DNA from 2 places in the Frankia sp. CgMI4 genome. Region 2 is predicted to be linked to the other one. Evidence: riboswitches for the same ligand, from Rfam matches in the RefSeq annotation. Region 2 holds a riboswitch; the other holds the start of a gene.
The links. A riboswitch is a leader RNA that binds a small molecule or an ion and turns the genes downstream of it on or off. The one in region 2 is predicted to bind cyclic di-AMP.

Region 1 (4,061 bases), on a different contig from region 2:
CGCCGAGCGCGCCCCGACACGCCGGTGTCGTCCGCCGTATACCGTGGTCACATGGTCATTCCCCGGGCGTGTACTGGTCGGTGGTCCTGATGGCCGGCGCCGCTCGCCGGGACAGCGGGATCGCCCGCGGCGGTCAGGGCGGTCGGGCCGCCAAGGCCGGTTCCCACCGCAAGGGGGCCTCCACGGGCAGCGGCGGTCACGGCCGCAAGGCGCTGGAGGGCCGTGGGGCCACTCCGCCCGCGCAGCTGCGCCCCGGCCATCCCGCCCAGCGTCGTGCGGCGGCGGCTGCGGCGGCCCGTTCCGCCTCGGCCGGAGCCGAGCGGGGTCGAGCGGCCGCCGGCCGGCGCGGGGATGGTGGCCGCGCCGTCGCAGCTGCGGCCACCACCGGGCCGAGCGCCGTGGGGGGTTCCGCGGGGGCCGGGCGCCCACGGCGGACCGAGGGCGACGAGCTGGTGGTCGGGCGCAACGCGGTGGTCGAGGCGCTGCGGGCCGGGGTACCGTCGTCGACCCTTTTCATCGCCGGCGGGCTGGACTTCGACGAGCGGCTCGCCGACGCCCGCCGGCTCGCCGGGCGGGCCGGGATCGCCGTGGCCGACGTCGGCCGCACGGATCTCGACCGGATGTGTGGCACCGCTCCGCATCAGGGTCTCGCCCTCGTGGTACCGCCGTTCCGGTATGCCCATCCGGATGATCTCCTCGCCCGCGCGCGCTCGTCCCCTCCGGGTCTGCTGGTGGCGTTGGACGGGGTCACCGATCCTCGCAACCTCGGGGCCGTGGTGCGCTCGGCCGCCGCCTTCGGTGCCCACGGCGTCGTCGTTCCGGAGCGTAGGGCCGCCGGCGTGACCGCCGCGGCCTGGAAGACCTCGGCGGGGGCTGCCGCCCGGCTGCCGGTGGCGCGCGCCACCAACCTCGCCCGCACGCTCGTCTCCTACGCGGCGGGCGGCCAGTTCGTTGTCGGTCTGGCCGCGGACAGTGAAGTGAGCATCGACGAGCTCACGATGGCGACCYACCCCCTCGTCCTGGTGATCGGTTCCGAGGGACGCGGGTTGTCCAGGCTGGTCGAGCAGCGCTGCGACGTGAGGGTCCGGATCCCCATGGCGGGTGCGGTGGAGTCCCTCAACGCGGGGMTGGCCGCCGGGATCACGCTGGCCGAGATCGCCCGCCGCCGTCGGATCGGCTGAGCCGGCCGATCGGTGGGTCCGCCGGGTCTCCGCCGGGCGGGGCCGCGGAAGTTGAGCTGGCCGACGTCGCCGTGACCGGGAAACCGTGACCGGGAAACGTAGCGCGCAGCCCCGTGTCCCGGACGGGACACGGGGCTGCTGACCGCGCGCCGATCAGTACCGGCCGGGCGCGGACGGTGAAGGCTGGCGCGGGAAGTCGGGCAGCTCAGATCTTGTGACCCCAGCACGGCTTCGAGGCGTACCAGGGGCTCGTCCCCTGCTGGGCGTACAGGATGCGGGCGCGCTGCCACTGCTCGGCGACGCTGGCGTGCTGCGGCAGACCCTTGCCGCCGACCCCGTGCCAGGTGCTGGGCAGAAACTGGAACAACCCGCCGGCGCCGATGGAGTTGACCGCGCGGGGGTTCCCCCCGGACTCACAAGGGATCACCTTGGAGAGGAAGTGGTCGGCGTTCGTCGACGCGCTGGCCGGTTGGGACAGCGCGAGGCCACCGCCGATCGAGGCCGCGAGAGTGGTGGCGGCGATCAAGGCCCGGGAACCGAGCCTGATGCGGTTGAGACCACGAGCGAGCGAACGAGCGTTGGACATTGAGTTGCCCTTCCCCACGCKTGCGAGGTGAGCTGTCGGGTTCGGGCTGGGAATGCCCGGCCGCGCATCGCGGCTTCACCCCGAGGACGTCTTTTATCGGCGCCCGGAATTGGTTCCCCCGCTCCTGCCAAAGGTTTGATTCTCGTCGAGCGGGGGCAGGATTCGGCGTGCCGCCCGACGCATGCCATCAGGTGACGGCACGGCAACGAACATAGCTGAGAGTGACCCGGGAAAAACAAGAGTACGTGAGGATGCACACAGTGCACCCCACTTACTTGTCCCGATCTTTTTAATGGTGTTTCGCGCCCGCGTGCGCGCCCGATCCTAGAGGTTGTTCAGTGGGCTGAAAATCCCCAGTTCGTGGCTGGGTCGTCACGCTGACGGTAAACAATAKGCGATGCGTGGGGAATCTGTTCCGCCGCGTGGCGATCGAGCCTCCACTACCCGCTGCCGGCAGTCTCTAACCAGGTTCCGAAAAAATCTGTGTCGACGTTCCGGCGGACCCGCACCTATCGCCTGCTTTCCGGACTATACGGCACGAGGGAACCATGTCATATGTCGGATCTAACAGTCCGTGTCGGACACCCGGTCCCGGCGCTGCGCCGTCGGCACGTCGGCACGTGGGCACGTCGGCATGCCGACGTGCCGCCCGCGGGGCGGGTGCGTTCGGGTTGGTCAGCGGTTGTAGGACCAGGCCMAGCCGGTACCCCGGTACTGCTCCACCGGGATCGGTGTGGTTCCGGCCCGCATCCGATCCGTGTAGAGCTGACCGTGCAGGTGATCGATCTCGTGAGCGACGAGCCGCGCCAGCCCCTGCCGATAGACGGTGATGTGCCGGTTGCCATCGATATCGGTGTGTTCGACGTGCAGCTCCAGCGGCCGGGGGACGAGGCCACGGACGTCGAAGAAGCTCAGGCAGCCCTCGTACTGCTCGTCGGTCTCTCGGGAGGTCTCGATGACGCTGGGGTTGAGCAGCGTGAGCGTGTCGCCGCCCGCGGTACGCACGATCGCCGCGGCGCGGTTGATGCCGACCTGCGGCGCGGCGATGCCCAGGCCCTTGCCGAAGGTGTGCAGGGCGGACACCCGTTCGAGGGCGGAGGACAGTTCGGCGACGACCCGGCGCGCGTCTTCGGCCTCGTTGGGCAGAGCGAACGGGCGGGCCGGCTGCCGCAGGATCGCCTCACCCTCCTGCACGATGCCGACGGCCGCCATCTGATCGCTGGGACGTGTTCCGGTCTCCGTGGCCGGATCACGTTCCGGCACGGTGGCCCGGAAGTTCCATTCCAGRCGGTAGCGGGCGTGCAGCGGCGGCTCGGTGGTCGACCAGGTGAAGATCCGCCGGTCGCCGGAGTCGGTGCGGGCGACTGCGGTCCGCAACGGGAAGGCATCGGCGGTCATCGACGTCTCCATGCCCCAGACCACGGGATCCAGCTCGGCCGGAAAGTCCAGCCGCACCGAGAGGAAACTCGTCGGTACCCGCACGGCACGCTGGAACCACGGCCCCCACTTCTCCCTGCTTACCTGGTAGCTGTAGTTGATCCACGCCGATTCGCCGGGATAGAGCGGAAATCGTCCTCGGCTGTTCTCGAAGAGCAGCCAGACCTCCTTGAGCGCGTCCCAGTCGGTCTTGACCTGCCAGGCCATCTGCTCGCCGCCACAGTGCGCGCTGAGCTGGAGGTCCTCCCAGCGCAGCGGATCGGATCGGTACAACCGCGCGGAGCGTTCCGGATCTCCCGGGAACCGGTCGACCGATATCCGCATCAGATACCGGGTTACCGGTTCGCTGCCGGCGTTGAGAAGACGTCTTCGCTGGTGGGCGACGTACATGCTGTCGTCGTAGCGGAGTTCGGCCCGGTCCTCCTCGACGACCAGGCCCCCCGGTCCGGGGGGGAGCCGGCCCGGGCTCTCGGCGACGACGGGGCCGGGGGCCGGGGCCGGGTCGACGGAGGGGGTCGCGACGTGGGCTACCGGCGTCGGGCCGGATCCGGCCGGAACCGTTGGCGGCCCGGGCGGCTCGCGCACGTCCCGTGCCGCCTCCCACGGCCGTGCGGCCAGGTGGAAATAACTGCCCGGGATGCGCAGCGCGTCGGTGATGCGTTCGATCAGGGAGAGCCGGGCGATGTGGTCCTCGCCCTGCATGATCCGGCTGACCCTGCTCTGGCTGAGCCCTTCCACCGGAGATGCGATGCGATTCTGGCTGGCACCGTCGTACTTCTTCATCAGCCGGAACACCGTGCGGAAGTCCCGCGTCGCGCACGCCGCCCGGAAGTCCTCCCGGGCCAGCAGCCTGGGCG
Region 2 (5,154 bases):
CCGATCCCACGGTCGCTTCCCGACCTGCCGATCCTGTTGCTCCATGCCGAGCGCGACGAGGTCAGCCCGCTTGCGCTGGCGCGCATGATGACGCGGACCGCGCGCCGGGCCCGGCTGGCGTCGCTGCCCGGGGGGCATGGCGTGCTCGCCGGCCCCGGCCGGCGTGCGGTCGGCGCGCACATCCTGCTGTTCCTCGAGAATCTCCGTGTCTCGCGGCTGGCCCCACGGCAACGGCAGCGGGACCGGTCGGTCGACTGATCTCGCCCGGTGCCGGGCGCGCCCGCGTGCCGGTCCGATCGGGGTGTGCCTTCGCGGGAGGCCCAACCGCTCAGCAGGTGTTTCCTCGGCGGGTGCCGGCGCGAATCACGCGAATCCGCGGGTCAGTCGTCCGTCCCGTACCGCATCGTCCGTTTTTCAACGGCGCAGGCTTCGAGCCGCAGGCTCGAAGCCTGCGCCGTTCGCGTTTGCGTACCCGTCCGCACGCCACCCGACCCCCGGGCCAGGCTTCCCGCTTGCCGTGGTTGCCGGGGTTGGGTTGCCGGACGGCCGGGCGGTCCCGGTGACTACCGGACCTCGTGGCCACCGGTCCCCGTCTCGACAGACCGGCCATATCGCCAAGATCCGGTCGTGACGGGTGATCTGCGTCGCTACCGGTAGCTGCTATTGATGTCCGAGAGTTGCGGCATCGCAGCGTTATGCACGCATCGTGACCAACATGCGCCCAGATTCGGCACAACTCGTACTTGTCACTACGGTCTGTAGTTCGCTACGGTTGCGGGGTATCAACAGCTCCGGGCCGACGCCGAGTTCTGTCCACGGTCCGCAGCTCCCTCCGAGAGATCTTGGGCAGAAGCGGGGGAACCACGTTCCTCCGGGTGGCTCGTTGCGGGCCACCCTTGGGGTTAAGCCGTTACGCGCACGCCGCGGAAAYGGCCGGGCTTCCCGGCCCGAACCCGACRGCTAACCTCGCAGGCGTACGGGAAGGACTCGACGTTGCCTGTGTTTCAGGAACGCTCGGCTCCGGTCTTCTGGACCGTGACGCCGTTCGGCGCGACCCGCGGTGCGTCCCCGCCATACGGGGCGCCGTTCTCGCCCTGACGTCTTCGCGAGAACGTGCCATCCGGTCGGTGCCCGTACCGGCCGATCGCGCTGACGCGCCATACCACCAGCTCGGCTGAAAGCCACCCGGCCTCGTCGTCTGTGGTCGGCTGACCCCTGCCGTCCACCGGGCCCGCCAGGCCTGGAACGGAATGACCACGGCCGCCTGCCGTGCTGTTCAGYCCATCGACCCCGGGATCCCCAGGGCGCGTCGATCGGTCGTCCCCGGTCGTCCCCGGACGGCCTCTCGGCGCACCGGCAGACCGGCACTGGGTGCTGCCCTTCTCCAGCGCGGTCGTCTCCGCTCGCCCTCCTTCGAGCGGCATCCCTCCCCTCGATCACCCGTCTGTGTTCGACGACACCGAAATGAGATGTCAAAGAAATGGCCAAGGGAAAGCATCGGAAACGTTCCACCCGGACCCGGGGCGCCGTTGTCGCCGCCGTCGGTGTGATCGGCGCCGGCGCCGGCATGTTCGCCACCGCGAGCCCGGCCAGGGCCGCCACCACGGTCCCCGATGTGACGATCGCCAGCGCGGCCGCGAACGCGGGACTGCCCGGCTGCCGCGGCGTTCCGCTGGCCACCTGGGTCGCGGTGGCTCTTGCGGAGTCCGGCGGCAACCCCTACGCCCACGCCACCTACGGCGAGGACTCGCGCGGCCTGTGGCAGATCAACATGCGGGCCCACGCCGGCTGGGTGGGTAACCGCAACCTCTACGACCCGGCCGTCAACGCCTGGGCGGCGAAGAAGGTCTGTGAAGGCCAGGGCATCACCGCCTGGAGCGCCTACACCAACGGCCTGCACTACCGCTACCTGGCCCGGGGACAGGCGGCGGCGGCGGCCGTCTCGCGCGGCGTGCGGTTCACGAACATCTCCTACTCCTCGCTGGCTGCCCCGGTGCGTGCGGCCGTGGTGGCACCCGCGGCCCGCTACCCGTCGCTGGCCGTCGGCCTCGGGTTCCGCCTCGACGTCCACCAGATCCAGAAGAGGCTCGCCAGCCTTGGCTACCCGATCAGCGTGGATGGGAAGTTCGGGTACCAGACCAACCACATGGTCAAGGACTTCCAGCTGAAGCACGGTCTGGTGGTTGACGGGATCGTCGGACCGCAGACGCGGGCGAAGCTCGGGATCTGACTCTGATCGAGGCCCGCCGACCGGGCTCCGCTGCCGCCGGCCGGTGTTCCCGACCCGCCCGAGGGCGCTGCTCGATATCCGCACGCACCGGATGACTACCCGGGGTGAGGTGGGGGTATTCAGCCACCGGGCCAGCACCCGGCCGGGAGCACCGGGTCGGGAGACGGCATCGGCCCGGGCGGGACCAGCCGGCCCGCACGGGACCAGCCGGCCCGCACGGGAAAACCGAAACGGGGGCCCGATCGATGAGAGCCACGATGCTCGACGACTACCTACCTGAGGCGAGTCCGAACGCATCCTCCGTGACCGGGGCCGGTCTCCTGTTCGCGGTCCTGGGGCCGCTGGAGGTGCGGCGATCCTCGGGCGAGCAGGTCCGCATCGACCAGCGCAAGAAGCGCATACTGCTGCTGACCCTGCTGCTGCACGCCGGCCAGTGGGTGAGTGTGGACGGGATGCGGCTCGCGCTCTGGCAGGATGCCCCGCCGCGCTCCGCCGGGGGCAACATCAAGACTTATCTCTCGGAGCTGCGGCACACCCTCCGGCCGCCCCTGGACACGTCCGGAGCCGGGGGGAACGGCCCCGGGCGCATCGAGAGCCGGCCGGGGGAGTACCGCCTGGTCGTCGCGTCCGGTGAGATCGACGCTAAGCGGTTCGAATCGGCCGCCGAGCAGGGCCGCGCCGCCGTGCGCGCCGGCTCGCCGGAACGCGCCGCCGGGTTTTTCGAAGGCGCCCTCGCGCTGTGGCGGGGGGACGCCTTCGACGAGCTCCCGGCGGAGATCGCGGGCGCGGAGGTCCTCCGGCTGGAGGAGGCTCGCTGGGCGGTGTGCGAGGACCTGATCGACGCCCGCCTGGCCCTCGGCGAGTACGACCGGGTGCTGCCGACCCTGCGGGCGCTCACGGTCGAACATCCGACCCGGGAACGTCTCTGGGCCCAGCTGATCCTTGCGTTGGAACACACCGGCCGGCGGGCCGAGGCACTGGCCGAGTACCAGACGGTCTACCGGCGGCTGGTGACCGAACTCGGGATCGAGCCCGGTGTCGAACTGCGGCGTGCCCATCAGCATGTACTGAATCCGGACTCGTGGGTCACCTGATGCCACGGCCGTGCCGGCCGAGTCGTGCGCCGGAAGTCAGCTGAACCGCCAGTGAACCCGGCGGGGGAATTTCAACCATACGGGCTGGACCAGCCGGCCGGCGCCCGGGCCACGCGCGCGGCGCCGCCGTGTATCACCACCGGGGCGCACGCCACCGGGGCGAGGGCGCGCGGAAACCGCTGAGGAGAAGACGATGAAGGCTATCTACCTCCCCCCGCGACTGGAAGATGCCGGCAGCTTCGCCGCAGTGACGAACGGCCGCTGGGGCTGGGGGCGTGACTACTCCTGGCGGCGTTTTGCGTGACGGCGGCCGGGGTGGCGGTGGTCCCGATTCCGTCCTGCTGGTTTCTGGTGCTGGCCGACCGTGATCCCGTCGTGCGTCCGCCGGGGGCTCGTCGCATGCTGCGGTATGCCTCCGGGCGGCCGTGGATCGTCGGCAACTGGCCGGACGATGCCATGGTCAGTGCCGTCGCCGGGCGCTCGCGGCTGGCCCTGATCGGGTGTGCCGCGACCAACGCGCGACAGCTCCTGCGGCTGCTTCTCTCGGCCCGTGACGTGCACGCTCTCGACCTCGCGCGCGCCGTGGCCGGCGACTACCACGTGATCGCCGAAATCGACAGCCACCGTCGCGTCCAGGGCAGCCCGACGGGAACCCGGCGGGTCTTCACCGCCCGGTTGGGCAGCCACCTGGTCGCCGCCGACCGCGCCGACGTGCTTGCCCGGCTCACGGGCGCCCCGCTGAACCGGACGGCGCTGGCTTTGTCGCTGCTCGACCCGTCACCGCCCCATCCGCTCGATGACCTGGTGCTCTGGGAGTCGATCGACGCGCTGCCCCCGGATCACTACCTTCTCGTCGGCCCTGACGAGAAGGCCACCGTCCTGCGGTGGTGGCGTCGACCGGCACCGGTGCGGTCCCGCACGGAGGGGGCGCCGACCCTGCGGGCGGCTCTCGCCGAGGCCGTGGCGGCGCGGGTCGCCGGCGGCGGGACAGTGAGCTGTGATCTGTCGGGCGGACTGAGCTCCACCTCGGTGTGCTGCCTGGCCGCGCGCGGCCCCGCCGACGTGGTCGCGCTCACCGGGATCGCCCCCGATCCCGGTGACGACGACGCCGCGCGGGCCGCGGCCACGCTCCCTGGCGTCACGCGCGAGATCCTGCCCGCCGCCGGGCTTCCCCTCGTTTACGACGGCATCGCCGACGCCGACGAACCGCTCGACCGGCCGTTCGTCGGCATCGGCGACCGGGCGAAGCTGCGCGCGGGTCTTGACCGGGTCGCGCTGTACGGGCCGCGGGTGCACCTCACCGGGTTCGGTGGTGACGAGGTCGCCTACGGCTGTCCCGCCTACCTCCCCCGGTTGTTGCGCCGCCGGCCCCGGCGGGCGCTGCACGACCTGCGCGGACACCGAGCGCAGGAGGGCTGGCCGTGGATGGCGTGCCTGCGAATGATGCGCCCGCGCGGCTACCGGGACTGCCTCGCCGACATGGCCGATGCGCTCGACCAGGCCCGCCGTGCCACGGTCGGCCACGCGCGCCGTCCGGCCGGTTCCGGCCGATCCCACCCGGGCGTCCTGGCCTCGCTCGACTGGGCCTTTCCGCCTGTGGTCCCGGGTTGGCTCACGCCGACGGCCCTCGACTTGCTGGCCGGAGCGTTCGCGGAGGCCGTCCGGCGCGCCCGGCCGCTGGCCGAGACCCGGGACGGCCACGCCGATCTCTTCGCCATCCGCGCTGGCGCGGCGGTGTTCCGGTTGTTCGACCAGCTCGCCGATCCGGTCGGCCCGCCGCTCGCCGCACCCTTCCTCGACGAGCGGGTGGTCCGGGCGGTGCTGGCGGTG

Region 1: linked by a shared signal. The riboswitch ahead of Manayef4_RS00180 (transglycosylase family protein) and the one ahead of Manayef4_RS02985 (peptidoglycan-binding protein) in region 2 are both predicted to bind cyclic di-AMP.

Annotation. Positions count from the first base shown of each region.
Region 1 covers NZ_MAQZ01000002.1:35,699-39,759, reverse strand. The annotation lists gene rlmB (23S rRNA (guanosine(2251)-2'-O)-methyltransferase RlmB) at 90-1,181, shown strand; gene Manayef4_RS00180 (transglycosylase family protein) at 1,387-1,767, opposite strand; cyclic di-AMP (ydaO/yuaA leader) riboswitch at 1,770-1,945, opposite strand; gene Manayef4_RS00175 (peptide deformylase) at 2,443-4,061, opposite strand, start outside.
Region 2 covers NZ_MAQZ01000036.1:9,982-15,135, forward strand. The annotation lists gene Manayef4_RS02975 (alpha/beta hydrolase) at 1-258, shown strand, start outside; cyclic di-AMP (ydaO/yuaA leader) riboswitch at 791-989, shown strand; gene Manayef4_RS02985 (peptidoglycan-binding protein) at 1,481-2,230, shown strand; gene Manayef4_RS02990 (AfsR/SARP family transcriptional regulator) at 2,488-3,324, shown strand; gene Manayef4_RS25625 (lasso RiPP family leader peptide-containing protein) at 3,518-3,628, shown strand; gene Manayef4_RS02995 (asparagine synthase-related protein) at 3,640-5,154, shown strand, end outside.